Regions from separate parts of the Streptomyces sp. NPDC046727 genome, predicted to be linked through region 3. Evidence: riboswitches for the same ligand, from Rfam matches in the RefSeq annotation. Region 3 holds a riboswitch; each other region holds the start of a gene.

The links. A riboswitch is a leader RNA that binds a small molecule or an ion and turns the genes downstream of it on or off. The one in region 3 is predicted to bind cyclic di-AMP.
Region 1: linked by a shared signal. The riboswitch ahead of ABZ937_RS30170 (transglycosylase family protein) and the one ahead of ABZ937_RS00705 (NlpC/P60 family protein) in region 3 are both predicted to bind cyclic di-AMP.
Region 2: linked by a shared signal. The riboswitch ahead of ABZ937_RS04040 (peptidoglycan DD-metalloendopeptidase family protein) and the one ahead of ABZ937_RS00705 (NlpC/P60 family protein) in region 3 are both predicted to bind cyclic di-AMP.
Region 4: linked by a shared signal. The riboswitch ahead of ABZ937_RS32330 (M23 family metallopeptidase) and the one ahead of ABZ937_RS00705 (NlpC/P60 family protein) in region 3 are both predicted to bind cyclic di-AMP.

What each region holds. Positions count from the first base shown of each region.
Region 1 is NZ_JBEYYR010000030.1:21,743-27,400, reverse strand. It holds gene ABZ937_RS30190 (Ppx/GppA phosphatase family protein) at 1-159, opposite strand, end outside; partial or broken gene ABZ937_RS30185 (DUF501 domain-containing protein) at 310-759, opposite strand; gene ABZ937_RS30180 (septum formation initiator family protein) at 788-1,264, opposite strand; gene eno (phosphopyruvate hydratase) at 1,370-2,656, opposite strand; gene ABZ937_RS30170 (transglycosylase family protein) at 2,967-3,680, opposite strand; cyclic di-AMP (ydaO/yuaA leader) riboswitch at 3,685-3,860, opposite strand; gene ABZ937_RS30165 (transglycosylase family protein) at 4,043-5,125, opposite strand; gene ABZ937_RS30160 (DUF899 family protein) at 5,418-5,658, shown strand, end outside.
Region 2 is NZ_JBEYYR010000002.1:423,587-429,244, forward strand. It holds gene ABZ937_RS04030 (tyrosine-protein phosphatase) at 1-732, opposite strand, end outside; gene ABZ937_RS04035 (alpha-galactosidase) at 904-2,976, shown strand; cyclic di-AMP (ydaO/yuaA leader) riboswitch at 3,280-3,440, shown strand; gene ABZ937_RS04040 (peptidoglycan DD-metalloendopeptidase family protein) at 3,446-4,354, shown strand; gene ABZ937_RS04045 (SGNH/GDSL hydrolase family protein) at 4,599-5,384, shown strand; gene ABZ937_RS04050 (TetR family transcriptional regulator C-terminal domain-containing protein) at 5,439-5,658, opposite strand, start outside.
Region 3 is NZ_JBEYYR010000001.1:163,255-168,912, forward strand. It holds gene ABZ937_RS00695 (M23 family metallopeptidase) at 1-515, shown strand, start outside; gene pcrA (DNA helicase PcrA) at 567-3,047, opposite strand; cyclic di-AMP (ydaO/yuaA leader) riboswitch at 3,310-3,480, shown strand; gene ABZ937_RS00705 (NlpC/P60 family protein) at 3,489-4,739, shown strand; gene ABZ937_RS00710 (hypothetical protein) at 4,756-5,109, opposite strand; gene ABZ937_RS00715 (NlpC/P60 family protein) at 5,563-5,658, shown strand, end outside.
Region 4 is NZ_JBEYYR010000034.1:19,790-25,447, forward strand. It holds gene ABZ937_RS32320 (PrsW family intramembrane metalloprotease) at 1-1,160, shown strand, start outside; gene ABZ937_RS32325 (aldo/keto reductase) at 1,178-2,122, opposite strand; gene ABZ937_RS32330 (M23 family metallopeptidase) at 2,196-3,260, opposite strand; cyclic di-AMP (ydaO/yuaA leader) riboswitch at 3,268-3,436, opposite strand; tRNA gene ABZ937_RS32335 (tRNA-Met) at 3,747-3,820, shown strand; gene ABZ937_RS32340 (dihydrofolate reductase family protein) at 3,870-5,003, opposite strand; gene ABZ937_RS32345 (MarR family transcriptional regulator) at 5,068-5,580, shown strand.

The sequences.
Region 1 (5,658 bases), on a different contig from region 3:
GCCGGTGCGGTCCACGTCCTGGCCGAGCCGCACGATCGTCATGCGCCGGTCCAGCTCCAGCAGCTCACCGGTGGCCGGGTTGACGTCGGCGACGAGCAGCCGGATGGAGTTCGTACCGCAGTCGACGGCGGCGACCCGGGTGAACCCCTCGGCGGCCAGGGGCCGGTAGGCGCCGCTGCGGGCCTCCGCGGGGTCCGCGACCACGCCGTCCTCGCCCGGATGCTCGTCCGCCGGGTCGGGTGCGGCGAGCGGCTGCACGCACGGGCCCTTGCGCCACCACTCCGGCAGCATCGCGATGGCCTCGTCGCCGAGCGGGTTCACCCCCGGGCCCGCGACCAGCGAGTGGGCCACCAGCACGTGCAGGCACTTCACCCGGTCGGGCATGCCGCCCGCGCTCGGGAAGCCCGCCAGGACCTCGATGGCGTCACGGCGCGCGATGTAGTCCTCGTGCGCGGCCCGGTAGGCGGCGGCGAGTTCCGGGTCGGTCCCCAGCCGCTCCGTCATCTCCTTCATGACGCCGTTCGCCTCCAGCGTGCCGATCGCCGAGGCGGCGCGCGGGCACGTCAGGTAGTACGTCGTCGGGAAGGGCGTGCCGTCCGGCAGTCGTGGAGCCGTCTCCACGACGTCCGGCTGCCCGCACGGGCACCGGTGCGCGATCGCCCTCAGCCCGCGCGGCGGACGCCCGAGCTGCTGCTTGAAGGCCTCGACGTCCGCGTCGGTCGGCTCGGTACGCGGAGTGGGCGGCGGAGGCGTTTCCATGACTGTCTTCAGCTGTCTTTCTGTCGGTTCACTGGTCGGAGGCGTCGGACTTGTCGACACCGTCCCAGACGTTCGCGTACCAGGGCCGCTGGGCGGCCCCGAGGTCGGCGCGGGACTGCTTGGCCGCGCCCGGGTCGATGACCACGTACCCGGTCTCACCGGGCATCACATAGTGCAGCCGGCGCCGGATCTGCTGTTCGGCGTAGGCGTCGTCCTGCCAGCGCGCCTTCAGGTCGCGCAGCTGTTCGACGCGTCGGCGGGCCTCCTCCTGCTTCCGCTGGAGGTCGGCGATCTCCGCGCGCTGGGAGACGTACTGCCGCATCGGGTAGGCGAGGGCGACGACCAGCGAGCACAGCACCAGCGCGAGCAGCGCGGCGCGGCCGGTGAGCCGGGAGCGGCGGGCCTGACGCTTGGTCTGGGAGCGGTAGACGCGTGCCGCGGTCTGCTCGCCGAGCAGCCTGAGCCTGGTCGCGGTGGAGAACCGGTCCCGGTCCCTCACGGCCATCTTCCCGCCTCCCGTCTCACACGTGCGTACGTCCCCGCACACGGTACGGGACCGAGTACGGGGACGTACGTACGACGCTTCCTACTGGTGTCAGCCGTGCGGCTGTCAGCCCTTGAAGCGGGGGAAGGCGCTGCGGCCGGCGTACACCGCGGCGTCGTCGAGGATCTCCTCGATGCGCAGCAGCTGGTTGTACTTGGCGACGCGCTCGGAGCGGGCCGGGGCGCCGGTCTTGATCTGGCCGCAGTTGGTGGCGACGGCCAGGTCGGCGATGGTGACGTCCTCGGTCTCGCCGGAGCGGTGCGACATCATGCACTTGAAGCCGCTGCGCTGGGCCAGCTCGACGGCGTCCAGCGTCTCGGTCAGCGAGCCGATCTGGTTCACCTTCACGAGCAGGGCGTTGGCGGTGCCCTCCTCGATGCCGCGGGCCAGGCGCTCCGGGTTGGTGACGAACAGGTCGTCGCCGACCAGCTGGACCTTGTCGCCGAGGCGGTCGGTGATGACCTTCCAGCCGGCCCAGTCGTCCTCGAACAGCGGGTCCTCGATGGAGACGAGCGGGTAGGCCGCGACGAGCTCCTCGTAGTACTCCGTCATCTCGGCGGCGGAGCGCTCCTTGCCCTCGAAGAGGTACTTGCCGTCCTTGTAGAACTCGGAGGCGGCGACGTCGAGCGCGAGGGCGATCTGCTGGCCGGGGGCGTAGCCGGCCTCCTTGATGGCCTCCAGGATGAGGTCGAGGGCCTCACGGTTGGAGCCGAGGTTCGGGGCGAAGCCGCCCTCGTCGCCGAGGCCGGTGGACAGGCCCTTGCTCTTCAGGACCTTCTTCAGGGTGTGGTAGACCTCGGTGCCCCAGCGCAGGGCCTCGGAGAAGGACTCCGCGCCGATCGGGGCGATCATGAACTCCTGGATGTCCACGTTGGAGTCGGCGTGCGAGCCGCCGTTCAGGATGTTCATCATCGGCACCGGCAGCAGGTGCGCGTTCGGGCCGCCCAGGTAGCGGAAGAGGGGGAGGTCGCTGGCCTCGGAGGCGGCGTGGGCGACGGCGAGCGAGACGCCGAGGATGGCGTTGGCGCCGAGGGAGCCCTTGTTGTCGGTGGCGTCCAGGTCGAACATGGCCTGGTCGATCAGGCGCTGCTCGGTGGCGTCGTAGCCGACCAGCTCCGGGCCGATCTGCTCGATGACGGCGAGGACGGCCTTCTCGACGCCCTTGCCCTGGTAGCGGTTCGGGTCACCGTCGCGCAGCTCGATGGCCTCGAAGGCGCCGGTCGAGGCGCCGGACGGAACGGCGGCACGACCCGTGCTGCCGTCGTCGAGGCCGACCTCGACCTCGACCGTGGGGTTGCCTCGGGAGTCCAGGATTTCCCGGGCTACGACGACGTCGATGGACGGCACGAGCATCTCCTTCTTGGATGTGACGCTGGAAGTGCGGGGCGTTGTGCCTTACGGCTGTGCCTTGCGACTAGAGCCTAACCGTCCCAGGGGCGTCGGCCACCGACCGACCGCCCCGTGGACAAGCCGACGGTACCTTTTGTTTCTGCCCGAAACAAAGGGGGCCGGGAAGCTCGGGCACAAAAAAGCCCCGCCCCGGTGCGTACGGGGGAACACGCACCGGGGCGGGGGCCCGTGGGGACGGGGGTGGCCCGCACGGGGGCCTTGAGTGGGGCCCGCGGAGATGTGCGGGCCCTGTACTCCGGCTGGGAACCGGATGTCACTTCAGGTGCAGCTGCTGACCCGGGTAGATGAGGTCGGCGTCCTCGACGATGTCCTTGTTCAGCTCGAACAGCTTCTGCCAGCCGCCCTTGACCTTGTGCTTCTCGGCGATGGTGCTGAGGGTGTCACCCTCGGCGACCTTGTACTCGCCGTCGCCCTTCTTGACCTTCTTGCCGGTCGGGGTGGTGACGGTCTGGCTCTTGCTCGCGCTCGCGGCCGGGCGCTCGGCGGAGCGGGAGGCGGCCTGCTCGTCGGCGGAGCGGGTGGTGGTGCTGCCCGAGGTCGAGGTGGTGGTGCCGCCGGAGGTCGAGGGGGTGCTCGGGGCGGAGCCGCCGTAGGGGGTGCTGGACAGGCCCGTGCCGCAGACCGGCCAGGCGCCCTTGCCCTGGGCGGCGAGGACCTTCTCGGCGACGGCTATCTGCTGCGCCTTGCTCGCCTGGTTGGCCTGCGGGGCGTAGGCGGTGCCGCCGTACGCGGCCCAGGTGGAGGCGGAGAACTGCAGACCGCCGTAGTAGCCGTTGCCGGTGTTGATGGACCAGTTGCCGCCGGACTCGCACTGGGCGACCTTGTCCCACTCGGAGGCGGTGGCGGCGGAGGCGTTGCCGGCCGCCATCAGCGGGGCGGCGACGGCGGCGCCGGTGACACCGGCCAGCGCGACGGCGCGGACGGCCTTGGACGGACGACGGTGCTTGCCCTTGCCGGAAAACAGCATGGATCGATCCCCTCACCGACGCCTGCGAGGTGAGCTGTCGGGTTCGGGCCGGTTGAGTTGCCCGGCCACACCTCTCGCTGTGCGCGAGGCGCGGCTTCACCCCAAGCCGGTTCCAGCTTCAACTGCTGGGCCCGGCACTTACCTTGGGTCCCCCGCTCCTGCCTACGGCGCTTGACGCGTCGACTGTTCCCGGGCAACCGCTGGCAGGATTCGGCGTTGCGGTGCCGGGGCTCGCGGTGACGAGCGGCCTTGACCGTAGACACGCGATCGACGGAATTTCAAAGACGATCAGGGCTTCTGAGACTCATCCCACACTTTCGCCAAACCGGACATTAGGGCGGTAAGTGGGGCGCCAACTACCCCTAGTCGCCGTCCGTTTCGCCCCCGACTTCCAGGGTCTGACCGGCACTGATGCGGTTCGGGTCGGCCCCGATGGCCTTCTTGTTCCCGGCGTACAGCGCGTGCCACCCGCCGTCGACGTCAAGGGAGTCGGCGATGGAGGCGAGGGAGTCGCCCTCGCGGACGGTGTAGGTGCCCGGGTCACGGGAGGCGTGGCGGCCGGACGGCGCGTCGCTCTGACCGTTCGTCACGCCTTCTTCCGCGCTCGCGCCCCGATGGCGTCCGCCCCCGGCGAGCGCGCCGGTGTCCACCAGGCTCCAAGAACCGGCGGCCTGCTGGGGGTTGTCCGCGACCCCGGTGTCCGGCGTGACCGTGGGAGTGCCGCCGGCGCCCTGCGAGCTTCCGGTGTCCGGCGAGGAGGACTTGTCGGACTTGGGAGCGTTGGTCCCGGTCGAGCCGGCGGAACCGGTGCCCTTGTCGGCAGCCTTGCCCTTGCCCGGCTTCCCGTGCGACGTGCCGTCCGCGGGCGAGGAGGAGTCGTCGGCCGAGCCCGAGTTGCCGTCCGAGTCCGCATCCTTGGAGGGAGACGAATCCGGCAGACCGGACGAGTCGGAGGTGTCGGAGTTGTCGGAACTCCCGGAATTCCCGGAAGTGTCATCCGATCCGGACGAGTCGCCCGGCCCCTTGTCGTCGGAGCCGCCGACGCCCGTGTCGACGTCCGCCGAGCCCGAGTCCGAGGTCAGACCGGACAGCAGGGCGCAGGTGGCCCAGGGGGTGGTGCCCTTGTCGGCGAGGATCTTCTCGGCGACGGCGATCTGCTGCTGGCGGCTGGCCTGGTCGGCGCTGGTCGCGTACTGGCCGCCGCCGTACGTGTCCCAGTCGTCCTGCGAGATCTGCAGGCCGCCGTAGTAGCCGTTGCCGGGGTCCGCGCTCCAGGAGCCGCCGCTCTCGCACTCGGCCACCTTGTCCCATGTGGTGCCGTCCGCCGCGTTGGCGCTCGCCGCGCCGAGGAGCGGGATGGCGATGGCGGAGCCGGTCACTCCAGCCGCGACGAGGAGGGCCGGAGCCTGGCGGGGGCGACGGTGTCGACCGTTCCCGGAGAGCATGCAGAAGCCTTTCGAGCGACAGCAGGACCGGCGCGGCGAACGAGGCCGGTCGCCGCGCTGATGGGTGAACGTATCGGCAGACGATCACTTGTCACAAGTTCATGCCGCGCAGATCACGTGAAGATCACAGAGTTGAAGGTTTGTCATCTCCTCCCGCGTGGCACCGGATCCTCCCCTCCTGCCCGCTTTGTCACCCGTCGGGCACGGCGGCGCCTCACGCCCGGCGCACGGTGCGGCCGCGACCATGGACCGGACATGACCGCCCGGGGGGCTTCCCGTCCAGGAGGACACGATGGCGCGGCACACCCGGCTGCCCGGTGAGTCCGCGGACTACCTCGCCGCACGCGAGGAACTCCGCGACGCCGAGATCGAACTCATGCGCCACCGCGAGAAGGTCGCGGCCCTGCGCAGGGCGCTTCCACCCGGGCCCGACGTCGACGACTACGTCTTCCTCGAAGGCCCCGCCGACCTCGACGCGGGCGACATGCCCGTCCGCGAGGTCAGGTTGAGCGAGCTGTTCACCGGCCCCGGCC
Region 2 (5,658 bases), on a different contig from region 3:
ATAGGTCTCGACGCCGCCCCAGGTCTCCTCGATGCTCGCGAAGGCCGCCTCCAGGTATGCGGCGCGGGCGTCGAAGAGCGGGTTGAGCAGCTCCATCACCTCGGGGGTGTACGCGGTGTCCGCGCTGCCGCTGCGGCGGACCTTGTAGCGCCGGTGCTTGGCGTTGGACTCCAGGTAGTCGGCGACGATCGCCTCGCGCTCGACGCCCACGGCCAGGAGCGTGACGGCTATGGAGATGCCCGCCCGGTCCTTGCCGGCCGCACAGTGCATCAGCGCGGGGACGCTGTCGTCGGCGAGCGCGTTCAGCACCCTGGAGTGCTCGGCGGTGCGCTCCTTGACGATCTTCCGGTAGGAGGCGATCATCCGGGCCGCCCCCTTGCCGTCGTCCAGGATCGCGCGCAGCTGGTCGAGGTCGCCGTCGCGGACCATCTTCCAGAACTCGGCGCCGTCCGCCGGGTCGCTCAGCGGCAGGTTCACATTCCGCACGCCGGGCAGCTCGACATCGGGGCCCTCCAGCCTCTGGTCGGCCGCGTTGCGGAAGTCGAAGATCGTGTGCAGGCCCAGGGAGGCGAGGAAGGCCGCGTCCTGTTCGGTCGCGTGCGCCAGATGGCCGCTGCGGAACAGCACTCCGTGGCGCACCCGCCGTCCGTCGACCGTGGGCAGCCCGCCCACGTCACGGAAATTGCGCACACCGGCCAGCTCCGGCTCGGTCGACGGGACCTGCTGCGTCACGGGGGCTCCTCCCGGTCGGCCCCGCCGGCGCGGCTCGTCGACGGGCGCTCTGTCGACCATACGGCATCGATTTCCTCGGGCAATGAGTTGTCCACAGGCATTGTCAGCAGGGCCGGCGGCCCTCGATGATGTTGGCACTTGAGGGGATCTGTTGACACCTGTGAGGTCTCGATGGTGGACATCGCCGAAGACGGTCGCACCTGGCTCCTGTCAGGCCCCAGCAGCAGTTATGCCCTGCATCTCACCGGCGCGGACGAGCTGCTCCATCTGCACTGGGGGCCACGGATCGCGCTCGCCGACGCCGAGGCGCTCGCGCTGAGCCCCCTGCCCGGCTACTGGCCCTTCGAGTCCCCGCTCGACGGCCGGGAGGAGTACCCCGTCGAGGGCGGACCCCGCTTCGTCCGCCCCGCCCTGTCCGTCCGCACCGAGGAGCGGCGCGGCACCGAATGGCGCTTCGTGGCGTACGACACGGAGGGCGACGAGCTGCGGCTGCGCTTCGACGACGACGGCGTGGGGATCGCGCTGCACTACCGGATGCGCGGCGATGTCGTCGAGCGCTGGGTGACCGTCGAGAACGGCGGCCACGCGCGCGTGGAGCTGCTGCGGGCCGACGCCGCCACCTGGACCCTGCCCGACCGCGAGGGCTGGCGGCTGGCCCAGCTGCACGGCCGCTGGGCCGCCGAGTCCCGGCTCACCACCGCCCCGCTCACCTACGGCGAGAAGGTCATCGGCAGCCGCCGCGGCCACACCGGCCACCAGCACCTGCCCTGGGTCGCCCTCGACACCGACGCCACCGAGGAGCGCGGCGAGGTCTACGGCTGCGCGCTCGGCTGGTCCGGCTCCTGGCGCATCGCGGTCGCCCAACTCCCGGACGCGCGCGTGCAGATCACCGGCGGTGCCGGCCACGACGACTCGGGACTGCTGCTCCTTCAGCCGGGAGAGTCGTACACCACCCCTGTCTTCGCGGGCCTGTGGAGCGACGGTGGATACGGCGGCGCGAGCCGCACCTGGCACGCCTACCAGCGCGCGTACGTCATCCCGGAGGCCGAGCGGGACCGGCCCGTGCTGTTCAACTCCTGGGAGGCGACGAACTTCGACATCTCCGAGGAGCAGCAGGCCGCCCTCGCCCGCCGGGCCGCCGAGATCGGTGTCGAGCTGTTCGTGGTGGACGACGGCTGGTTCGGCGCCCGCACCAGCGACCGCGCCGGACTCGGCGACTGGACACCCAACCCCGACCGCTTCCCGCACGGCCTCAAGCCCCTCGCCGACCGGGTGCACGGCCTGGGTATGCGGTTCGGCATCTGGGTCGAGCCGGAGATGGTCAACCCGGACAGCGAGCTGTACCGCGCCCACCCCGACTGGGTGCAGTACCAACCGGGACGTAAGCGGACGGAACTGCGCAATCAGCTCGTTCTCAACCTCGCACGCGAGGACGTCCAGGAGTACCTGTGGGAGCAGCTGGACACCCTGCTCTCCAGCGCCCCGATCGACTATGTGAAGTGGGACTTCAACCGCTGCTTCACCGACGCGGGCTGGCCCGGGGAACCGTACCCGCAGCGCCTGTGGGTGGACCACGTCCGCGCCCTCTACGCCCTGCTCGACCGGCTGCGGGCCGCCCACCCCCAGGTGGCCTTCGAGTCCTGCTCGGGCGGCGGCGGCCGGATCGACCTCGGCGTGCTGAGCCGCACCGACCAGGTGTGGACCTCCGACAACACCGACCCGCTGGACCGCCTCGCCATTCAGTACGGCTTCACCCAGATCCACCCCGCGCGCGTGATGGCCGCCTGGGTCACCGACAGCCCGAACACGCAGCTCAACGGCCGGGTCAGCTCGCTGCGCTTCCGGTTCGTCAGTGCCATGGCGGGCGTGCTCGGGGTCGGCGGCGACCTGACGGAGTGGAGCGCGGAGGAGCTGGCCGAGGCCCGGCGGTGGGTGGAGCTGTACAAGGAGATCCGCCCGGTCGTGCAGCACGGCGAGCTGTACCGGCTGCGGCCCCCGACGGGCGGTCTGAGCGCCGTCCAGTACGTCCGGGGGGAGGAGACGGTCGTCCTCGCCTGGCTGCAGGCGCAGAGCCACGGAGAGCCGGTGCCGGCGGTACGGCTGCGCGGACTCGACCCGACGGCATCGTACGAATGCCGCGAAACGGGCGAAGTGTACCGGGGTGCGGTGCTGCTGCATCACGGAGTGCGCACGGGACTCAAGGGTGACCTGGATGCGATGGTTCTCCGTCTGCGCCGCATCTGAGCTATCTGCCCGAATTAGCGCCTTCATTCCAACTCGCTACGGAATAGGGGTCCATGGGGGCGAGTGGCGTGAGGAGCGTCATATCCGTGACCGTACGTCGCGCGTCATGTTCACGTAATCGCCGTATCGAAAAGGCGAATTGAGGGAGCGAAGGGCGCGGGAATTCACGCTGGGTGACCGTGAATTCCCGTATCCGATCATCCGAAACACGGACAACGGGAACCTGCCGCTTGTTTCCGTGCGTCTTGCTCGCTTACGTTCCCAACCATTCCGGACGGAACGCCGAATCCTGCCGCCGACCGGAGTCCCCACACACTTGACCCGCGTCGGCAGGAGCGGGGGACCCACCAGGTACGACTGCCTGTCCGGTCTCCGCGACAGGCCAGGGGTGCAGCCGTGCGCGCACGGCCGGGCAGCTCCAGCCCGAACCCGACAGCTCACCTCGCAGGCGCCGGAGAGGAATTGCGCCATGCCCCCCAAGGGTAAGCACCGACGCCCCAAGACCCCGCGTTTTTCCCGCTCCATCGCCGTCGCCGGAACCGGTGGCGCCGCCCTGGCCCTCCCGCTGCTCGGGGCCACCGGAGCGCACGCCGCCGCCCCCGCGCAGTCCGTGTCCGGAAAGGCCGTGCAGTCCCTCCCGGGCACGGTGAAGAAGGCCGCCGCACAGTCGGATCAGGCCGCGCGCACCTACACGGTCCGCAGCGGCGACTGCCTCTCGAAGATCGCCGAGGAGCAACACGTCCGGGGCGGCTGGCAGCGGCTCTACGACGACAACCGGCAGGCCGTCGGTGCCGACCCGTCGCTGATCCACCCGGGCCTGAAGCTCAGCCTCGGCGAGAAGGCCGCGCCGGCCCGCACCGAGTCCGCCGCCCCGCAGCAGCACTCCTCGGCCGCCTCGAAGCCCTCACGGTCGGCCGCCGCACAGCCCGCCCGGCAGTCCGGGTCCGGCGGCGCCCAGACCGCCTCCGCCGGCTACACCCTCCCCGTCGCCGGCGCCACCATCGGCACCGGCTACCACGTGGCCGGCAGCATGTGGTCCAGCGGCTACCACACCGGCGTCGACTTCGTCGTGCCGACCGGCACCCCCCTGAAGGCCGTCGCCGCCGGCACCGTCGTCTCCGCCGGCTGGGGCGGCGCGTACGGCAACCAGGTCGTCATCAAGCTGAACGACGGCTACTACGCCCAGTACGCCCACCTGTCGCAGCTCTCCGTCTCGGCCGGCCAGACCGTGACCGCGGGCCAGCAGGTCGGCCTGTCCGGCGCCACCGGCAATGTGACCGGCCCGCACCTGCACTTCGAGATCCGCACCACGCCGGACTACGGCTCGGACGTGGACCCCGTCGGCTACCTCCGCACGCACGGCGTCGCCGTCGGCTGACGCCCGGCCCCCTCGCACCACCTGCCTGACACGCTGCCGAAGGCCGGACCCTCGATCCCCGGGTCCGGCCTTCGGTGTGTTCCGCGTTCAACAGCCCAGGGAGCAGCCGTATTCCTGATTGGCAAATTCTTTAGGAGTGGCTCATCTCACCGTTCGTCAACCCCTGCCTACGGTCGCGTAGGTCACATCTGAAGGTGAATCATGGTCCGACGTGGCAGACGATTCGAAGAATGACAGCAGATCAGTGATCGGGTCGTACGTGGCGGTGGGGGACAGCTTCACCGAGGGCGTCGGCGATCCCGGGCCCGACGGGGCGTTCGTGGGCTGGGCCGACCGGTTCGCGGTGCTGCTCGCCGACCGGCGTCCCGAGGGCGACTTCCAGTACACCAACCTCGCCGTGCGCGGGAAGCTGCTGGACCAGATCGTGGCCGACCAGCTTCCGCAGGCCGTCGACATCGCTCCGGACCTGGTCTCCTTCTGCGCGGGCGGCAACGACATCATCCGCCCGGGCACCGACCCCGACGAGGTGGCCGAGCGCTTCGAGCGCGCCGTGGCGCAGCTGACCGAGGCCGCCGGCACCGTGCTGGTGACGACCGGCTTCGACACCCGTGGTGTCCCCGTGCTCAAGCATCTGCGCGGCAAGATCGCCACCTACAACGGGCACGTCCGCGCCATCGCCGACCGGTACGGCTGCCCCGTGCTCGACCTGTGGTCCCTGAAGTCCGTGCAGGACCGCAGGGCCTGGGACAGCGACCGGCTGCACCTCTCGCCCGAGGGGCACACGCGTGTGGCCCTGCGCGCCGGACAGGCCCTCGGCCTGGAGATCCCCGCCGACCCGGAGCAGCCGTGGCCGCCGCTGCCGCCCCGGGGCACCCTGGACGTCCGCCGCGACGACGTCCAGTGGGCCCGCGAATACCTCGTCCCCTGGATCGGGCGCCGACTGCGCGGCGAGTCCTCCGGCGACCACGTGACCGCGAAGGGCACGCTGTCGCCGGACGACATCAAGATGCGCATCGCCTCGGTCGCCTGACCCGACCGCCCGTGCCCCGGGCCCCTGTGGTCCGGGGCGCGGACGCGTGCGCGCTCACCGCTCCCGTCCGGTCAACGCCCGCCGGTCCAGGCCCAGTTCCCGGGCGAGCGCGTCGTCCACCCACTCCTGCGCCCGGGACCGCGCCACCGCGCCCGGGTAGGACGTCAGCTGCACCGCGAGCCCGTCCAGCAGCGCGGTCAGCCGCAGCGCCGCACCGACCGGGTCCGCGCAGCCGAACTCGCCGGCCGCCACGCCCTCGGCGATGACCTCCGTG
Region 3 (5,658 bases):
CGACCGACTTCGCCGACCGGGCGAGCCGCACCCAGGAGCGCATCGACCTCAAGGCGCAGCAGGAACTGGAGAAGAAGAAGGCCGCCGCGGAGGCCGCGCTCAAGGAGCGGCTGCGTCCCAAGTTCGCGCTGCCGGTCGGCCAGCACGGGCTCAGCGCCTACTTCGGCCAGGCGGGCATCAACTGGATGTCGGTGCACACCGGCATCGACTTCCCGGTCTCCTACGGCACCACGGTGATGGCCGCCACCGACGGCACCGTCACCACCAAGTGGAACAGCGCCTACGGCAACATGATGATCGTGACGGCGAAGGACGGCACGGAGACCTGGTACTGCCACCTCTCCAGCTACCGCGTCGCCTCCGGTACGACCGTCAAGGCCGGCGAGCCGATCGCCTACTCCGGCAACTCGGGCAACTCCACCGGCCCGCACCTGCATTTCGAGGTCCGGCCGGCGGGCGGGTCGGCGATAGATCCGCTGCCGTGGCTCCGCAGTCACGGACTGGATCCCACCTGAGCCGCCCATCGGACCTGGGGCCCCGCTCTTCAGCGGGGCCCTTTTCCGTCGCTACAGCTTCTCCACCGGTGCGTACCGCAGCAGCAGCCGCTTCGGCTTGGCGTCGCCGAAGTCGATCGTCGCCTCCGCGTTCGCGCCCGTGCCCTTCACCGCGACGACCGTGCCGAGCCCGAACTGGTCGTGGGTGACCCGGTCCCCGACGGCCAGCGCGACCACCGGCTTCTCCGCCGTGCGCCGCGTGGCGAACCCGGACGCGCCCGACGCGGAGGAGCGCGAGCGGGTCGAGGACAGCGAGGCCGCGATCCCGGACGCCGGCCCGGAGGACACCGGCGCCGCCGCTCCCGTCCGCTTCCACTCCACGTGGGTGGCCGGGATCTCCTCCAGGAAGCGGGAGGGCGGGTTGTACGACGGCTGGCCCCAGGCGCTGCGCATCGCCGACCGAGTGAGGTACAGCCGCTCCCGCGCGCGTGTGATGCCGACGTACGCCAGGCGCCGCTCCTCCTCCAGTTCCTTGGTCTGGCCGAGGGCACGCATGTGCGGGAAGACGCCGTCCTCCATGCCCGTCAGGAACACGACCGGGAACTCCAGGCCCTTGGCGGTGTGCAGGGTCATCAGCGTGACGACGCCGTCGCCGTCCTCCTCGTCCGGGATCTGGTCGGAGTCGGCGACCAGCGCGACCCGTTCCAGGAAGTCGGCGAGCGTGCCCTGCTCGCCCTCCCCGTACTCCTGCTCGAACTCCAGGGCCACGGACGCGAGTTCCTGGAGGTTCTCGATCCGGGTCTCGTCCTGGGGGTCGGTGGAGGCCTGCAACTCGGCCAGGTAGCCGGTGCGTTCGAGGACCGCTTCGAGGATCGTGGCCGGTCCGGAGCCGGACTCCACGATCGTGCGCAGGTCCTCCATCAGCGCGTTGAACCGCTTGACCGCGTTGGTGGAGCGCGCGGCCATCCCGTACGCCTCGTCCACGCGCTTCAGGGCCTGCGGGAAGCTGATCTTCTCGCGCTGGGAGAGGGCGTCGATCATCGCCTCCGCGCGCTCGCCGATGCCCCGCTTGGGCACGTTGAGGATGCGGCGCAGCGGCACCGAGTCCTCGGGGTTGGCGAGGACCCGCAGGTAGGCGAGGACGTCCCGGACCTCCTTGCGCTCGTAGAAGCGGACACCGCCGACGACCTTGTAGGGCAGGCCGACGCGGATGAAGACCTCTTCGAAGACACGCGACTGGGCGTTGGTGCGGTAGAAGACGGCGACGTCTCCCGCGCGCGTCGCGCCGGCGTCGACCAGGCGGTCTATCTCGTCGGCGACGAACTGGGCCTCGTCGTGCTCGGTGTCGGCGACGTACCCGACGATCCCGGCGCCCTGGCCGGCGTTGGTCCACAGGTTCTTCGGGCGGCGGGACTCGTTGCGCTCGATGACCGCGTTGGCGGCGGACAGGATGGTCTGCGTGGAGCGATAGTTCTGCTCCAGCAGGATCGTCGTCGCGTTCGGGTAGTCCTCCTCGAACTGGAGGATGTTGCGGATCGTCGCACCCCGGAAGGCGTAGATCGACTGGTCCGCGTCACCCACGACACAGAGTTCGGCGGGCGGGATGTCGTGCTCGCTCGCGGGCGTCTCCGCGTCGTGGTCGCCGGTGCCGACCAGCTCGCGGACCAGCGCGTACTGGGCGTGGTTGGTGTCCTGGTACTCGTCGACCAGGACGTGCCGGAAGCGGCGGCGGTAGTGCTCGGCGACGTCCGGGAAGGCGCGCAGCAGGTTGACCGTCGTCATGATCAGGTCGTCGAAGTCCAGCGCGTTCGCCTCGCGCAGCCGCGACTGGTAGAGCGCGTAGGCCTGGGCGAGGGTCTTCTCGAAGCCGTCGGCGGCCTGGGCGGCGAAGTCCTCCTCGTCGATCAGCTCGTTCTTCAGGTTGCTGATCTTGGCGCTGAAGGACTTGGGCGGGAAGCGCTTGGGATCGAGGTCCAGGTCGCGGCAGACCAGGGCCATCAGGCGCTTGCTGTCGGCGGCGTCGTAGATCGAGAACGACGACGTGAAGCCGAGCTTCTTCGACTCGCGGCGCAGGATGCGCACGCACGCGCTGTGGAAGGTCATCACCCACATCGCGTTCGCGCGCGGGCCGACGAGCTGCTCGACGCGCTCCTTCATCTCGCCCGCGGCCTTGTTGGTGAAGGTGATCGCGAGGATCTGGCCCGGGTGGACGTCCCGCTCGGCGAGGAGGTAGGCGATGCGGTGGGTCAGCACGCGGGTCTTGCCGGAGCCGGCGCCGGCGACGATGAGCAGCGGGGAGCCGGCGTGCTCGACCGCGGCGCGCTGGTTCTCGTTCAGCCCCGCCAGGAGGGCCGCCGCGTCGAGCACGGGGCGCGGGGCGCCATCGCGGTAGTACGCGTCCCGGTCCGGCGGCACGTCGAACTTCCCGCCGAACAGATCGTCCGGAAGCGGCTCCGGAGCGTGATCGTCCTCGGGCGGCGGCGGGGGTTCCTCCTCGCGCCCGCGAGGGGGCTGGAGGTCCGCCAGGAAGCTGTCGTCAAAGAGGCTGCTCATCGCTCTCCGAGTCTAGGGCGCCCCACCGACAACCGGTCCCGGTCCCGGGAACATGGCTCACTTCCCGGACAGCCGATCCCCGCCCCGACGGCGCCCGGCGACCGCTCACCCAGCGGAAGCACCTGGTCACACGCGTGTGAAACCTCTGCCAGGTCACAGAAATGTATCGGACATACCGCACACCAACCTTCACAGAAGACACACGAGTTGGCTAGGTTGCCGTCAGGCCGCACGACCCCACTCCGGCGAACGTCGCCGGGCCGCGCGGCCTCCGCCGAGTCCGGCGCGCCCCCGCACGGTGCCCGGAGCCGGGGACCCACCGATCCCGGGGTGAATCGGCCGACTCCCGCCCGGGACGACGCCGTAGGGCAACCCTTCCAAGCACCCGCCCGAACCCGACAGCTAACCCGGTAGGCGGCAGTACGGAAGGAGTCGCCTCCTTTGGCGTCGCACCGCAAGCCTCGCCCCGGCGGGACCCCGGGGACGGGTATCCGCACCCCCGCCCTCGCCACCGCCGCCCTCACCTCCGTGGCGGTCCTCTCCCAGAGCGCCGAGGCCACGCCCATGGCCGCGCACGGCAAGCCGAGCCTGGAGGAGGTCGAGCGGAAGATCGACGACCTGTACCGCCGGGCGGAGTCGACGGCCGAGACATCCGGGGCGTCCTTCGCGTCCCTCATGTCCGGCACGGGCAGGGACCGGGCCGAATGGGCTCAGGAGGCCGAGCGGGCGCGGCAGGCCGAGCGGGCCGACCGGGCGCGGCAGGCCGAGCGGGCCGAGGATTCACGGCGCCGCGCGGACAGTCTCCAACGGCTCCGCGACGAGGTCGCCCGGCGCGCCCAGGGCCGTGGCCTGCCCGCCCAGCGGGGGGCGGTCCCGGCCCAGCGCGGCTCCACGCCGGCCCCGGACACCACCCCGACGGCGCCCGTGAGGGACACGCGCGGCACACCGCCGTCCGTGCCGTCCACGCCTTCCACGCCGTCCGTGCGGGATGCGGCCCCTGCCTCGCCCGTGCGGGACCAGGACATCCCTCCATACGTACGGGACACGGGGATGACTCAGCCAGGACGGGACCAGGCCGCCACCCCGTCCGTACCGGGCGCGCGCACGGCCTCGCCCCTTCGGGACACGCCGGGCGCCGTGCCGGTTCGGGACATGGGCGATGCCCCGGCCGCGTCCGGCACCGCCGCTGTGACATCGGCCGGCAGCCCGCGGGAAGCCGCCGCGAGCGGTCCGAAGGCGGCCAAGGCCGCCGTTCAGAAAAAGCTCGCCCACGCGCGCGTGCTGCTGGCGCAGCAGACCGCCCAGGGCGCCGCGACACCGTCCGGCACGTACGCGAGCAAGGCCAGGAAAGCCATCGCCTTCGCCCGCGCCCAGCTCGGCAAGCCGTGTCTGGCGGGCACCGCCGGTCCCGGCTCCTACGACTGCTCGGGCCTCACCCAGGCCGCCTGGAAGTCCGCCGGCGTCACCCTCCCGCGCACCGCGCGCGAGCAGGCCGACGCCGGCACCCCGGTCCCGCCGGACGAGGCCCGCCCCGGCGACCTCGTGTTCTTCCGTGACGACGTCAGCCATGTCGGGCTCTGCACCGGTGACGGCATGATGATCCACGCTCCCCGGCCGGGGGCGTACGTCCGCGAGGAGCCGGTCTCCGGCGTCGGCGGGGCGGCCGTCCACAGCGTGGTACGGCCGGGCTGACCGAGCGCGACGGGGATCAGGTCCAGAGGACGGCGATGAAGATGTTGGCCATGGTCAGCAGGCCGACCAGCCCGAAGATCCCCTTGTCGATCCGCTCCTCGTCCCGCTTCACGTAGACCAGGCCGAGGATCACGATCAGCAGGGCCAGCTTCACGCCGATCTTGATGTTGTTGACGTGGTGACCGTCGGCCTGGTCGAGGCCGACGAGAGCCACGCCGGTGACCAGCATGGTCAGCGCGCCGTGCAGCATCCCGGGCACGAACCGGGCCGTGCCCTGGCCCATCGCCTTCATCTGGGTGAGGAAGCCGCCGAGCAGCGCGGCGATGCCGATGATGTGCAGGCCGACGAAGAGATGGATGAGTACGTCCATGGAGCCGGAGCCTAACGAGGAGCCACCACGCCTCCCGCCACCGGGCCCACCGTCCGGCGGCCGGGAGGGGGCGCTGTGACGGTGTGTGGCCACGCACCGCGGGTCTTGCATATATGCGCCCTATAGCACCCCACACCTCCCGCCTGTCCCGCTTTCCGTGCTTCGATCACCACGCTGCGTGAAGGTGACGATGCCGACCCGGCCGCGCGGTCACATATGGTCACTTCCCGGTCTGTCACAGCCAGTTCCGTACACCGCGTTACCTGCTTGTCACCGTCCGGCCTAGCGTCCTCCCCCAGGTGACCGGCTCCCCACCGCCGCCCGGACCGGGACGGCAGCCGGCCACCACCGCCGAGAAAGGCCCGGCGGCGGCCCGATCCCCCTGTGCGGGCCGCCGCGGGGCGTACTGACCGCTCGCTCGTACGAGTCGTACGGAAGGACGTGACAGTCCAGGTGGCAGCGCACCGCAAGCCCCCGCAACGCCCGCTCAGCGGCCACGCGGCCCGGACGGCCGCCACTCTCGCCCTGGCGGGCGCGGCCACCGCGACC
Region 4 (5,658 bases), on a different contig from region 3:
TCGTGCGGCGGCAGACCGGCACGGAGGGGTTCCTCGTCGGGCTCGGTCTCGCCGTGCTGCCCGTGCCCTGGCTGATAGCCGCCTTCCGGTGGCTGGACCGGGTGGAGCCGGGCCCCTGGCGGAACCTGGTCTTCTCCTTCGCCTGGGGCGCCTGTGCCGCCGCGCTGATAGCCATCGTGGCCAACAGCTTCGCGACCCGGTGGATCGCCACCTCGACCGCGGATCCGGCCAGTGCCGACACCCTCGGCGCCACGGTGATAGCACCGATCGTGGAGGAGTCCGCCAAGGCCGCCGCCGTGTTGCTGGTGTTCCTCTTCCGCAGACGTGACTTCACCGGGATCGTGGACGGCGTGGTGATAGCGGGGGTCACCGCCACCGGGTTCGCGTTCACCGAGAACATCCTCTACCTCGGTACGGCCTTCGGGACCGACCAGCTCACCGGCGACCGCGGCATCGCCTCCGTCACCGCCGCCACCTTCTTCGTGCGCATCGTGATGTCCCCGTTCGCGCACCCCCTGTTCACCGTCCTCACCGGCATCGGCTTCGGCATCGCCGCGCTGTCCGCCGAGCGGCAGCATGTACGGCGGGTTCTGCTGCCGGTGTGCGGGCTGCTGCTCGCGATGAGCATGCACGCCTTCTGGAACGGCTCCTCCACCTTCGGCGAGTACGGCTTCTTCGCCGTCTACGCCGGCTTCATGGTGCCCGCGTTCGGGCTGCTGACCTGGCTCGCGATCTGGACGCGGCAGCGGGAGCTGCGGACCGTGCGGGCGGAGCTGCCCGCGTATGTGCTGGCCGGGTGGCTGGGGCCGGCCGAGCCGTTCGCGCTCTCCTCGATGCGGGCGCGGCGGATGGCCCGGGACTACGCCCGGCACCACCATGGTCGCCCGGCGGCACGGGAGGTGGCGCGGTACGAGGCGTACGCCACCTCGCTGGCGTTCCTGCGGCACCGGGGGCGCACGGGGAGGGCCGGGGCCGACTTCGTCGTACGGGAGCGGGAGTTGCTGGACGAGCTGTGGAAGCGCAGGACCGTGGCCCGGCCCGCGCTGGAGTACGCGGCACGGACGGCCGCGCCGGTACGGCCGGTGTACGCGGGGCCGGTGCCGTACGGGTACGGCTGGCCGACGGCTCCGTACCCCGCGTACAACCCGTACCGGACGTAGCCCCGAGAACTGGCTGACTAGGCCGACGCCTCCGTCAGCTTCGCCAGCTCGGCATCCGTCAGCCTGAGGTCCGCCACGCCCAGCAGGGCCGGGAGCTGCTCCACCGTGCGGGCCGAGGCGATCGGGGCGGTGACCGTCGGCTGGGCGGCGAGCCAGGCCAGGGCGACCGTGGCCAGCGGGGCCTCATGGGCCGCGGCGATCTCGTCGAGGGCCGCCAGGACCTTCTGGCCGCGCTCGGATTCCGCGTACTCCTGGGCCCGGCCGGCGCGGGCGCTGTCGACGGTCGTACCGGGGCGGTACTTGCCGGTGAGGAAGCCCATGGCGAGCGCGAAGTACGGGACGGCGGACAGGCCCTCGCGGGCGACGAGGTCCTGCAGCGGGCCCTCGTAGGTGTCGCGGGAGACCAGGTTGTAGTGCGGCTGGAGGGCGACGTAGCGGGCGAGGCCCTCGCGGTCGGAGAAGTCGAGGGACTCGCGCAGGCGCTCGGCGGTGATGTTGGAGGCGGCGATGTGCCGGACCTTGCCGGCCTTCACCAGCTCGTCCAGCGCGCCGATGATCTCCTCGACCGGCACCTCGGGCTTGTCGAAGTGGGTGTAGTAGAGGTCGATGTGGTCGGTGCCCAGGCGGCGCAGGGAGGCGTCGGCGGCTGCCTTGATGTTGGCGGCGGACAGGCCCTGGAACTCGGGGTGCTGGCTGACCTTGGTGGCGATGACGACATCGGCGCGGTTGCCGCGCGCCTTGACCCACTTGCCGATGATCGTCTCGGACTCGCCGCCCTGGTTGCCCTCGATCCAGGCGGTGTAGGCGTCGGCGGTGTCGATGAAGTTGCCGCCGGCCGCCGCGTAGGCGTCCAGGACGGCGAAGGAGGTGGCCTCGTCGGCGGTCCAGCCGAAGACGTTGCCGCCGAGCGCGAGCGGGAAGACCTCAAGATCGGAAGAGCCGAGTTTACGAAGTGACGTCATACGTCATGTCAACGCCGGCGGGGGACGATCGCATCCCGCCGCCGGCGTCGAATTCCGGCCGAACGCCCGGCTGTCAGGGGTTGAGGCCCTTGCCCCGCAGCCACGCCATCGGGTCGATGCCGGTGGCCTGGCCGCCCGGGTGGACCTCCAGGTGCAGGTGCGGGCCGGTGACGTTGCCGGTGGCGCCGACGCGGCCGATGACGTCGCCGGTGGAGACCTTCTGGCCGGCGGAGACGCTGATCGAGGACTGGTGGCAGAACCACAGCTCGGTGCCGTCGTCCAGGGTGAGGATCGTGCGGTAGCCGTAGGCGCCGGCCCAGCCCGCCTCGGTGATCGTGCCGCTGTGGACGGCCTTGATCAGGGTGCCGGTGGGGGCGGCGAAGTCAAGACCGGTGTGGTAGCCGGAGGACCACATCGAGCCGGCCTGGCCGAACGTGGAGGTGATCGTGTACGAGGAGGTCGGCAGCGTGTACTGCTTGGCCAGCTTGGCCAGCCGCTCCGCCTCGGCCTTCTCGGCGGCCTCGGCCTTCGCCTTCGCGGCGGCCTTCTCGGCGGCGTCCTCCGCCTCCTCCTTGGCCGCGGCGGCCTTGGCGGCGGCCTCCTTCTCGGCCTTGGCGGCGGCGTCGGCGGTCTGCTTCTCGGCGGCGGCGAGCACGGTGGCGGTGGCCTTGCTCTCGGCCTGGCTCTGCTGCTGCTCGGCCTGGGCCATGATCCGGTTGCGCAGGGCCTCGCCCGCGTCGCCGTCCTCGGCGTCGGCGGCGGTCGTGCCGACACCGCTCAGCGTGGTCGTCGCGGCCTCGGCCGGCTGGGAGTCGGAGCCGTCCTCGAAGAGGGAGCCGACGGAGGGCAGGTCGGGCAGGGAGATCGAGACCGGCGGCTTGCCGGTGTGGGCGCTGGCCATGCCGCCCGCGCCGACCGCGGCGATGACGCCGACGCCGAGGACGGTGGAGCTGCGCGCGAGGCCGCCTCGCTGCTTGGCGACGCGGTGCCGGCCGCGGACCGGGGCGACGGAGTCCGCGGTGGGGTTCCACTCCTCCCAGGGGCCCTCTTCGGCGCGGTAGGCGTCGTAGCCGAAGGTCTCGGTGTCGCGCTGTGCCGGTATGAACGGGGCTTCGGGGACAGGCCGGTTGGACGCCACGCGGGCGTGCTCCTTTCCTTCCTCCGCCTACCGGGTTAGCTGACGGGTTCGGAGCAGGAAGGTCTCCTACGCGCGTATACCGGTCGTGGACTCCGTGAGTTCACGGCGGTATCTGCGTGATTCACCCCAGGGTGGTGGTTCCCCGGCTCCCTTGCGGGATTCGGCGCGTGCGCACGGAGCCGCCTCTTGTGACGGCTGGGACGACCGCGCTGCGTTATCGAACGTTAATAGACCCGCCAGTGACTTTCCAAGCCCGTTCGGCTTGATCATTCACGATTTTGACGGCGGAGCTATGCGCCATTACCCCGTCAAACCGGGCGAGTTGACCGGGATGCGGGAGCGTTCAGTAGTCACTGAAGGTTTTGATGGTGACTCAGGCGTTATGCGGAGGGCGTCCATCCGGTCACCTTCGGTGATGATCACGGGGGCGCAAGAAAGCGGGTGTGCAAGCACCCCTCCGCATGACGTATGCTGGTGACACAACGACGCGGGGTGGAGCAGCTCGGTAGCTCGCTGGGCTCATAACCCAGAGGTCGCAGGTTCAAATCCTGTCCCCGCTACTGAAGACTCAGGGCCCGGAATCCATCGGATTCCGGGCCCTGAGTGCTGTCAGCCGAGCAGATGCCCGTTCGGCGCCTTGGCGAGCGCCTCCAGTTCCGGGAGCACGACGACCTGGGCGCCCGCGGCGGTCAGGACGCCCGTGCCGTCGGCCGCGGCGACGAACGTGTCGGGTTCGCGCCAGGCGGTGACCACCCGGCGTACCCCGGCCCGCAGGATCAGCCGGGCGCAGGGCGCGGGCCGGGAGGCGCGGCGGGCACAGGGCTCCAGGCTGCTGTAGACCGTGGCACCGGCCAGCCGGGGATCGGCCGGGCCGATCTTCGCGAGGGCCGCCTCCTCCGCGTGGACCACGGGATCGGCGCCCTCGCGCGAGTGGCCCCGGGCCAGCTCCGTACCGTCGGCGGCGACCACGACCGCGCCGACGCTGAACGCCGTCTCCGAGGGCGGGCACAGCGCGGCGAGGTCACAGGCGGTGCGCAGCCAGTGGCGGTCGGCGGCGGTGGGCAGCGGGCCGGTGCCGGGGGCCGTGGGCGCGTAGCGCATGAGGACGACGTCCTCGATCCGCCGGGTGTCGAGCAGGCGCAGACGTCCGCCCTGGTAGGCGCCCGGTCCGAAGAGGCGCGGGGCCGCGGGGTCGCCCACGAACAGCGGGGCGAGGACGAGCTGGAGTTCGTCGGCGAGGCCCTGCTGGAGGAGCTGGGTGTGGACCGTGCCGCCGCCCTCGACCATCAGCCGCCCGACTCCGCGCACGTCGTGGAGATGCTCCAGCAGGGCCCGCCAGTCCAGGGCGGGGCCGAGCGGGACGACGTCGGCGGTGCGCCCGAGGCGGCGGGCGGCGGGTCCGGCGCCCTTGTCCGTCGTGTAGACGAGTTTCTCGCCGCCGGTGTGCCAGAAGTTGGCCCCGGGGTCGAGGTCGCCGGAGCCGCTCACGGTGACCTTCAGCGGGTACTCCGGCTTGCCCGCCGCCGTGCGGGCCGCGCGCCGCTCGGCGGAGTTGACCAGCAGGCGGGGGTTGTCGGCGCGGATCGTGCCGGCGCCGACGAGGATGGCGTCGACGGAGGCCCGTACCTCGTCGACCCGGTCGAAGTCGGCCGGGCTCGACAGCAGGAGCCGCTCGGGGCCGGTGTCGTCCAGGTAGCCGTCGAGGGAGACGGCGGCGGACAGCAGGACGTACGGCAGGGGCATCGGCGCGCTCTCTTCCGGCGGCGGACGGCTTGGTTCAAGTTTGAAACAAACCTACACTGGCGGCATGACGACCCGCTGGCTCAGCCCCGAGGAGCAGCGCGCCTGGCGCGCCTACATCGCCGCCTCCCGCCTCCTGGAGGACGCGATCGACCGGCAGCTCCAGCAGGAGGGTGGCATGCCGCACCTGTTCTACACGGTGCTGGCCAACCTCTCCGAGGCCCCCGACCGGCGGCTGCGCATGACCGATCTCGCCGAGACACTGAAGATCACGCGCAGCCGGCTGACGTACGCGGTGACCCGGCTGGAGCGGGACGGGCTGGTGCGCCGGGAGGACTGCCGCCGGGACAAGCGCAGTTCGCTCGCGGTGCTGACGGACGAGGGGATGGCCGTACTGGAACGTACGGCACCCGGGCACGTCGAGGCGGTGCGCGCCTCGGTGTTCGACCGGCTCACCCCGGAGCAGGTCGGGCAGCTGGAGGAGATCTGTACGGGGATCGCGCGCGGGCTGCTGGGGGATGCCGAGGAGTCCGGGGCGGGTGACGTCCCGTGGCGGCGCCGTTCGCCCTGCTCGCCGTAGTCACTCGCCCGAGCTGATTGCTTTAACTTTTAAGCATGGGGTAGGGTCCGTGCGAAACACTGCTTCAAATCTGAAGCA